4 regions of the Gordonia sp. McavH-238-E genome follow, and region 1 is predicted to be linked to each of the others. Evidence: riboswitches for the same ligand, from Rfam matches in the RefSeq annotation. Region 1 holds a riboswitch; each other region holds the start of a gene.
The links. Region 1 has a riboswitch for cobalamin ahead of MHN80_RS17465 (ABC transporter substrate-binding protein). Riboswitches for the same ligand answer to the same signal wherever they lie in the genome.

Region 1 (2,195 bases):
TTGCCCGCCTCTCGGAGCAGGCGGCGAGCTCGTTCCGGGTCATACGCGCGTTGCGGCATGTCGGCGTAGAACGGTGCGCCCTTGCCGTACAGGTCGTTGCCGACCTCGGCGAACCCGTAATACACCTTGTCGACCATCGCCTGCCGGTCCACCGACAGCTTGAGGGCCTCGCGTACTCGCGGATCGTCGAACGGCGCGAGGTCGGTACGCATCGTGAACGAGCTCATCGTGCCCACCGGCGGCGTCACGAGGTAGACGTCGGACTGCGATCGCAGGATGTTGCCCTGCGCCGGCGAGAGTTCGTAGACGACGTCGGCCTCCTGCGAGCCGAATGCGTTGAATCTGGCGTCGGCTTCGGCGACCTGGAGGATCTCCAGCCCGTCGAGGTGCGGCCGCTGATCCCAATGGTTCTCGTTGCGGGTCAACACCGACCGGTCGCCCGGCGACCACGACTCCAGAACGAACGGGCCGGTCCCCACGGGAAGCGACGACGGCGTGAACTCCGACGTACCGTCCTTGATCACGTAGACGTACCAACCGGCCAGCACCGAACCGAAGTCGGCGACGGGTTCTCTCATCGACACCACGACGGCGTGATCGCCGTCGGGCCTGGTGCGGGACAGGTCGATGATGTCGAGGTCACCGGCCGACGGCTTCTCCTCGTCGAGCATGCGCTCGAGACTCCACATGACATCGCGAGACGTGAACGGCGAACCGTCACTGAACTCGACGCCCCGGCGCAGCGCCATCCGCCACTGCGAGCCGTCGGCGTTGGGCTCCAGGGACTCGGCGAGCCGATAGTCGAGGGTGAGGTCGTTGTTGTAGTCGACGAGGTGATCCCACACCGCCTTGGACAGTGCGCCACCCGCCGAGTGGCCGACGACGTGCGGGTCGAGGACATCGGCGGTCGCCGAGGTGCCCGCGAAGACGACGCGCAACGTGCCGCCGGGGACCGGGGTACCGCCGCTCGGCGCGCCTGCCGGGCTCGGCCGGTCGGCACAACCGGAGAGCAGGCCCACCGCGCCGAGACCGGCGAGGCCGGCGATCCCACCGGCTCCGCGTAGCAGCCGGCGCCGGGTGAATTCGGGAGCTGCGTGCGCAGCTGTCGATCTTGAATTTTTCATGTCCATCCTCGTGGGTCGCGAAGACGCAAGCGATCTGGCTTCCCGATCGAGGTCGGGTCACAGTTGCGGGACAGCCCCGGATTCGCACCGGGTTCCCTTGCGTCCCGGTCATCGTACGGAGTGGACAATCACGACATCGCATGCGGCGTGCGGTGGATGATCCCCGGAACTTACAAGCAGTCCGGACTGTTTGTGCTATCGTCGTCGATGTGACCGAGCCCACCCGAGCCCCGCGCCGACGCACGCAGGCCGAACGCACCGCGACCACGCGTGCGCTCATCCTCGACGCGACCGTCGACGCCCTGGTCGACGTCGGCTACGCCGCCACCACGACGCAGGAGGTCAACCGCCGGGCAGGTATCTCCCGCGGCGCTCTACTGCATCACTTCCCCACCCGGGAATCACTGGTGGTCGCCGCGGTCGGACACCTGGTCGAGCGTCGGCTGGCGGAGATCCTGTCGCGGCCCCGGACGGGTGACGAGGGACTCGAGATACTCATCGAGGCGTTCAGCGGCCCGCTGTTCGACGCCGCTCTCGAGCTGTGGGTCGCCGCCCGCTGCGACGTCGGATTGCGAACCGCGATCATCCCGCTCGAACAGCAGGTGTCCGACGCACTCGCCGTCGGTTGTGCCGAGTTGTTCGGCGACCGGTACACCGCCGCGGAGCTCGAACTCTCCATCGAACTCGCACGCGGACTGGCGGTGTCGCGCATCCTGCGCTCACCCGACGCCGACCGCGCGCTGCTCGACCACCTCCTGCCCGTATGGAAGGAACTCCTGACCCATGACTGAACCCAGTCCGACTCTCCCGCAGCAGAACACGCTGCCCCGGCGCGTGGACGTCCTCGTCGTCGGCGTCGGGTTCGGCGGTCTCGCCGCCCTGCATCGTCTTCGCACGGATCATCCGCAGCTGCAGACGCTGGCCATCGAACGTGGCGACGGCGCGGGTGGGGTCTGGCGCGAGAACGACTACCCGGGCGCGGCCTGCGACGTCCCGACGTCGCTGTACTCCCTGTCCTTCGCCCCCAACCCGGACTGGTCCAACACCTACGGTCGCCGCCACGAGATCCAC
Region 2 (2,195 bases), on a different contig from region 1:
GGAGCCGTTCGGTCCGACGAGACCGACGATGCCACCGGCCGGCGCATCGAGCGAGATGTCCTGCAGCACAGCATGACCGTCGATCCACACCTCGATCCCGGATACGACGATCCCGACCGGTGGGCGGCTCATGCTGAGGAACCGAACTGGTAGCGGCGCCGCCCGAGGATGAACAGGAACAGCGGCGCACCTATGACCCCGGTGACCACGCTGAGCGGGATCTCGACTGGCCGCAATGCGATTCGCGCGATCACATCCACGAGAACCAGAAAGACCGCGCCGATCAGGGCGGCGGTGGGCAGGACCCAGCGGTGTCGGGAACCGACGAGGATGCGTGCGATGTGCGGGATCACCAGGCCCACGAAGGCGATGGCCCCGGACACCGCGACCATCGTGCCGACCATCACCGCGAGCAGGCCGAACAGCAGGTTTCGCAGCAGCGGGACCCTCACCCCGACCGCCACGGCGACATCGGGCCCGGCGGACAGGGCGTCGAGCCACCCGTGGAGTGCGAAAGCGACGGCGGTACAGATCAGGACGACCGAAACCGGCAGCAGCAGCTTGCTCCATGATGCGCCGGCGAGGCTGCCGAGCAACCAGAACAGGACCGATTGAGCCGCCTGCGAATCGTTGGTGCGCAGCACGAGGAAGCTGGCGATGGCGGACAGCGCTGATGCGGCAACGGTTCCGGTCAGCACCAACCGGAGCGGAGTGATACCACCCTGGCTCATGGTGATCGCGAAGACGAGCAGCGCGGCTCCCAATGCGCCTGCCATCGCTCCGAGACTCAGCGACCACAACCCGAAGCCGGCGAGGAACCCGGTGGTGATCACCGATGTCGCCCCGACTGCCGCACCAGACGAGACGCCGAGAAGGTGCGGGTCGGCCAGCGCATTGCGGACCAGCGTCTGGACCAGCACCCCCGCGACGGCGAGGCCCGCGCCGACCACCAGACCGAGCAGAATTCGCGGCATCCGGATGTCCCAGACGATCGCAAGCTGGGTGCGCGTGACGGCAGGCCCACCGAACCGTGAGGCGATCACGTCGACGACCGTGGACACGGGCAACACTTCGGCGCCCGAACACAGGGCGAGAAACCCAGCGGCCAGGGCCAACCCGAGCACGACGAGAACCACGACCACGGGACGGCGTCGTCTCGTGCGTCTGTGCGTGCGCGGCAGTACCGGCGCCCTGCGGGCACCATCGATCGTCATGTGTCGTCGGTCCATCCTCGTGGCGTGACAAGCAGCATCGAGGCTGGTATCTGGCTGAGTCAGTGCGTCGAGGTCATCGACGCGCCGAGTTCACAGTGGCGGGACCGCGCCGGAGTCGAACCGGCTTCCCAGGGATCTCGATGCGACGAGAGTACGACATACCCGACAGTCTCCGACACCGCGCCCCGACGACGCTGGCGACAACGCCCGGAGCCTGCGGAGGACGCGTCACCTCCGCTGCCTGATCCGAAAGAACCACACACCCACCGCTCCCTGCGTCGGAGGAGCGCCCGGAGCCTGCGGAGGGCGTGTCACGAAGGGTCAGGCCGGCCGCTCGTTGCGCGCCGCCCGCTCGACGAGGCCGGCGATGCGTTTCGTCTTGGTCTCCGGTCGCTTCGCCATGGCCAGCTGCGACAACCCGAATTTGCGGGCGCTCGGCGGGAACGTATCCCAGTTGGCGCGCGCGACGGGGTCGGCGTCGAGCGCGGCGGCGAGTTCGGGGGACTCGATCAGCGCCTCGGCGTCGTCGAACATGGTCCAGAGGCCGCGGGCCTGGGCGTCGTCGATCACGGCCTGGCCGGCGGGCTGAATCCGACCGGCGGCCGCGAGGTCGGCGACACGCGCCTTGTTCGACGCCGACCATCCGCTGTTGCGTCCGCGCCGGGTGAACCACATGCCGCGGCGGCGGTCGTCGATGACGCGGGTGTGGCCGTCGATCCAGCCCCAGCACAGCGCCTCGCGAACGCACTCGTCGTAGTCGATCGGTTCCCGGCCCGATCCCTTGCGCCAGAACACCAGCCACACGCCGCCGGATGAGTCGTGGTTGTCCCGCAACCACTCTCGCCATGCCTCGATCGTGTCCACGGCGAGCTTCGGCGCATCGGGGTCGGCCATGCGTTCACCCTAATCAGCCGGGCCTCGTCTCGGTACAGTTGAGCCGTGAACGAGATCGTCAGCTTCGCGACGGACAACTGGTGGCTG
Region 3 (2,195 bases), on a different contig from region 1:
GCCGAGCGGTAGGGGGTCCGGCCAAGGCCGACCGCCTCGGCGACGGTCAGTTCGGCCGAGGGCTGTTCCTCCTGGCCCACCACCGCTATCGAGCGGGCCCGCTGCCGCGACGGGAGTCGATGCAGGTCCTCGCCACCCACGTCGATGGTGCCGGCGACGGGACGTTCGAGCCCACACAGCGTGCGCAACAGGGTGGTCTTGCCGGAACCGTTGGGGCCGACGATGGCCAGTCGGGTGCCCGCCGGGACGTCGAGATCGACATCGCGCAGGACGACGCGGCCGCCCCGTCGACACGCGAGTGCGTTCGCGCGCAACGCCATCGAGCGGATCGGTGGTGGATTGGTCATGAGCCGCCGCCGAACACATACTGGTGTCGACCCATGAGGAACAGGAAGATCGGCGCGCCGATCAACCCGGTGACGATGCCCAGAGGCATCTCCCGAGGCGCGGCCGCGACCCGCGAGATGACGTCGACCCACACCAGGAACAGTGCGCCGCCGCATACCGCCACCGGCAGCATCGCGCGGTGGGTGGCGCCGACGAGCAGCCGGGCGGCGTGCGGGACGATCAGACCGACGAAGCCGATCCCACCCGCCACCGCGACGAGCACGCCCACCAGGACGCCCTGGATCCCGAAGAGCGCGTTGCGCATCGCGCGTACCGGTACACCCAGCGACGTCGCGGTGTCGGTGCCGGCAGCGTAGGCGTCGAGCCAGGAGTGGATCGCGAGCATCGCCACGATGGTGACCAGCACGACCACCCCGGCGATCTGCACCTTCGCCCAGGTGGCGCCGGCGACGCTGCCGAGCATCCAGAACATCACGTTGTCGGCGGCGTGGGGATCCGCGGCGGTGAACACGAGCAGCGACGACAACGCCATGAACGCCGAGGACAACACGACGCCGGACAGGATGAGTCGCAGCGCGGTCAACCCGCCCTGGGCGCGGGCGACGAGGTACACCGTGACGGTCGCCGCGAGCGCGCCGAGGAGCGCGCCGCCGGAGAGTGCCCACACCCCGAGGCCGGCCAGCACGCCGAGGGTCATGACGGCGGTGGCCCCGACCGCCGCGCCGGCGGACACGCCGAGCAGGTACGGCTCGGCGAGGGGGTTGCGGACCAGGGCCTGCATGAGAGCGCCGGCAGTGCGAGCCCGGCGCCGACGAGCGCGGCCAGGACGGACCGCGGCAGCCGGAGATCCCAGATGATCACCGCGTGCGCGGAATCGGTCTCGGCGCCGGTCAGGCGTCCGGCGACGGTGTGCCAGACGTCGCCGACGGGGATGGTCTCGGCGCCGAACGCGGTGGCCAGGGCGATGCTGAGGAGCGTGAGGACGAGCAGAACTGCGGCTAGCGGCGTCGACGGGAGTCGCCGTACCGGCGGGGCGGTGGCGATCTCGGTCGTGCCGTCGATACGACGGGACACGGACTGTACTGCCTTACGGTCTGGGTATCTGTGCGCGAGATACACGGTGGACTCGAGCGAGAGCGGCCGGTATTCGGACTCGGGTTCGTCCGGAGCCGGCGCCTTCCCGGGTCGCCCCAGTGGCTGTGTGCCGGTTCCGTCCCCCATACCGCTGCGCGCCAGTCCCGGATTCGCACCGGGTTCCCTGACACCCACGTGTGCGGGTGTGACCGTTCTCGCCGCTCACGCTATCAACACCGTCCAGCGGATCGGTGGGCGGTCGGCGTGCGTCCCCGGACAGCGGCCGTGCGAGGACCTACGCTGGATGCCGACGATCGATGAACCCGACGCGGAAACGGTGAACCGATGGACGTACGAGACACGAAGCTGGCCATCATCGGGGCGGGTGCGGTGGGCACCGCGATCGCCTACTCCTCGCTCATCCGGGGTGTTGCACGGACCATCGCGCTCCTCGACATCAACGCCGCGAAGGTGACCGCCGAGGTGCTCGACATGTCCCACGGCCTCGAGTTCGTCCCTCGTGCCGACATCATCGGCTCCGACGACGTGTCGGTGTGCGCGGACGCCGACGTCGTCGTCTTCACCGCCGGTGCGAAGCAGAAGCCGGGTCAGTCCCGTCTCGAATTGGCCGAGGCCACAATCGGTCTGACGCGCGCCATCCTCCCGGGGGTGCTCGAGGTGGCCCCGAATGCGATCTACGTGATGGTCACCAATCCGGTCGACGTCGTCACCTACGCCGCCCAGCAGATCAGCGGATTGTCGCCCAGCCGGAT
Region 4 (2,195 bases), on a different contig from region 1:
CCTTCAGGTCGTCCTCGATCTGGGCGCGCTGCTCCTTGCTGACCGAGCCGTGATGCGCGCGGGCCAGGACGGGTTCGGCGCCCGAGCTCGCGCCGCTGCCCATGACGAACGCGGGGGCGCCGCCGGCGACCGACGGATTGCCGGTCGGTTCGGCCGGCTGCCCGTGGCGTTCGGCGTGGATCTCGTTGAGCCGGGCGGTGAGTTTCTCGGCGAGGCGCCGGGAGTTGGCGAACACGATCGTCGCCCGGTTGGCCTCGATCTGGTCGACGATCGAGGCCTCGACGTACGGCCACAGCGACCCGGCGGTCGGGGAGAACGCGTCGTCGAGTGCGGCGGGGTCGGCATCGGACACCGGGGGTGGGATGTTGGCCATGTCCTCGACCGGAACATCGACGCGGAGGTCGAACGTCTTGTCGGCCTTGGGCTTGACCACCTGACACGGCGCGGCGCCGGACAGGAACCCCGCCACCACCTCCGGCGGCCGGACGGTCGCCGACAACCCGATCCGCTGCGCGGGCTTCTCGAGCAGCTCGTCGAGTCGTTCGAGGGTCAGCGCGAGGTGCGTACCGCGCTTGGTGGCGGCGACCGCGTGCACCTCGTCGACGATGACGGCCTGGACGCCGGTGAGGCTCTCTCGCGCGGCCGACGTGAGCATCAGATACAGCGACTCCGGCGTCGTGATCAGGATGTCGGGCGGTGTCTTGACCAGTGCGCGGCGGTCCGCGGCGGAGGTGTCACCGGACCGGACGCCGACGGTGATGTTCGGTTCGGGCAGGTTGAGCTCCTGAGCCGCCCGCGTGATGCCGGTCAGCGGGGCCCGCAGGTTGCGTTCGACGTCGACGGCCAATGCCTTGAGCGGCGAGATGTAGAGGACCTTGGTGCCGGCGGGCCGCGAGTCCGGGTCGGCGGCGAGGCGGTCGAGGGCCCACAGGAACGCGGCGAGGGTCTTGCCCGATCCGGTGGGGGCGATGACCAAGGTGTGCGAGCCGTCGGCGATCGACGTCCACGCACCCTTCTGCGCGGCGGTGGGAGCGGTGAAGGCGCCGGAGAACCACCGTCGGGTGGGGGCGGTGAAGCGGTCGAGCACCGAAGCGCGGGGCATCTCTCCACTATGTCTCACGCGTACGACAGAGCGCGGTATAGAGTCATCCCACGCCTGTGCGGGGAATCCGGTGAGAGTCCGGAACGGTCGCGCCACTGTGAACGCTGCCCATATCGACACCGTAGATATGTCGACGCGGTCGACGTGTCGACATATCGACGCGGTCGATGGTGACGGGGTGACGTGAGTCAGGATGCCGTGCCGGCGCGTAGCAGTCCTCCGGACTGCTACACCACGACATCTCCGACGCGAGATCGGCGAAAGGACCCCACCATGACAGCTCCCCGCACTGTTGCAGCCGTACAGGCCGCCCCGGCCCGTGCCCTGCCCGTACCGAACCTGTCGGTCGCGAGTGCAGCCCTCTGGCTCAGCCTGACCGTGCTCCTGGCGGGTCTCGCCTACTACTTCCTCGGGTACGACCAGGGCGTCGTGTCCGTCTTCGGCTCCGACACCCACGTCCACGAGTTCGTGCACGACGCACGCCACTTCCTCGGCTTCCCCTGCCACTGAGCCGGCCTGACCGGCCGTATCCCACAGGAAGCCAAGTACATATGGAGAAGAAATTCATCGGCGCCGGCCTGCTCGCAGGTCTGATCGCCGGAATCGTCTCGTTCGTGTTCGCCCGGTTCTACCTCGAACCGGTCGTCGCCAAGGCCATCGACTACGAAGGCGCCCGTTCGGAGGCCGAGGAGGCACTGGCCCACGCCGCCGAACCGGGTGGCCACACGCACGGTGAGGGCGGCGAGCTGTTCACGCGGGCCATGCAGGAGAACCTCGGCGCCGGTGTCGGCAACGTCGTGTTCGCGGTGTGCATGGGTGCGTTCTTCGCGGTGGCGTTCACGGTGCTCTGGAGTCATCTCGGCAGTCGCCATCCGGCGACCGACCCGCGCGCGGTCGCGGGTGTGCTCGGCGCGATCGGTTTCGTCGCCGTGTTCGCCGTTCCGTTCTTCGCCTACCCGGCGAATCCGCCCGCCGTCGGCGACGACGACACCATCGGCGAGAGGACCGGAGCCTTCCTCACCATCAGTGTGGCGTCGGTGATCCTGGCCATCGCGGCCGTGGTCCTGGCGTTGTGGCTGCGTCCGCGGATCGG

Region 2: it holds a riboswitch for cobalamin, as region 1 does, so the genes downstream of both, MHN80_RS14330 (iron ABC transporter permease) here and MHN80_RS17465 (ABC transporter substrate-binding protein) in region 1, are expected to answer to the same signal.
Region 3: it holds a riboswitch for cobalamin, as region 1 does, so the genes downstream of both, MHN80_RS04775 (FecCD family ABC transporter permease) here and MHN80_RS17465 (ABC transporter substrate-binding protein) in region 1, are expected to answer to the same signal.
Region 4: it holds a riboswitch for cobalamin, as region 1 does, so the genes downstream of both, MHN80_RS06670 (CbtB-domain containing protein) here and MHN80_RS17465 (ABC transporter substrate-binding protein) in region 1, are expected to answer to the same signal.

What each region holds. Positions count from the first base shown of each region.
Region 1 is NZ_JAKRFE010000011.1:3,186-5,380, reverse strand. It holds gene MHN80_RS17465 (ABC transporter substrate-binding protein) at 1-1,124, opposite strand, end outside; cobalamin riboswitch at 1,135-1,271, opposite strand; gene MHN80_RS17460 (TetR/AcrR family transcriptional regulator) at 1,334-1,915, shown strand; gene MHN80_RS17455 (NAD(P)/FAD-dependent oxidoreductase) at 1,908-2,195, shown strand, end outside.
Region 2 is NZ_JAKRFE010000008.1:224,622-226,816, forward strand. It holds gene MHN80_RS14325 (ABC transporter ATP-binding protein) at 1-132, opposite strand, end outside; gene MHN80_RS14330 (iron ABC transporter permease) at 129-1,214, opposite strand; cobalamin riboswitch at 1,238-1,388, opposite strand; gene MHN80_RS14335 (YdeI family protein) at 1,536-2,108, opposite strand; gene MHN80_RS14340 (hypothetical protein) at 2,154-2,195, shown strand, end outside.
Region 3 is NZ_JAKRFE010000003.1:98,965-101,159, reverse strand. It holds gene MHN80_RS04780 (ABC transporter ATP-binding protein) at 1-347, opposite strand, end outside; partial or broken gene MHN80_RS04775 (FecCD family ABC transporter permease) at 344-1,392, opposite strand; cobalamin riboswitch at 1,469-1,651, opposite strand; gene MHN80_RS04770 (L-lactate dehydrogenase) at 1,768-2,195, shown strand, end outside.
Region 4 is NZ_JAKRFE010000004.1:68,311-70,505, reverse strand. It holds gene MHN80_RS06675 (ATP-dependent helicase) at 1-1,102, opposite strand, end outside; cobalamin riboswitch at 1,164-1,300, shown strand; gene MHN80_RS06670 (CbtB-domain containing protein) at 1,376-1,612, shown strand; gene MHN80_RS06665 (CbtA family protein) at 1,654-2,195, shown strand, end outside.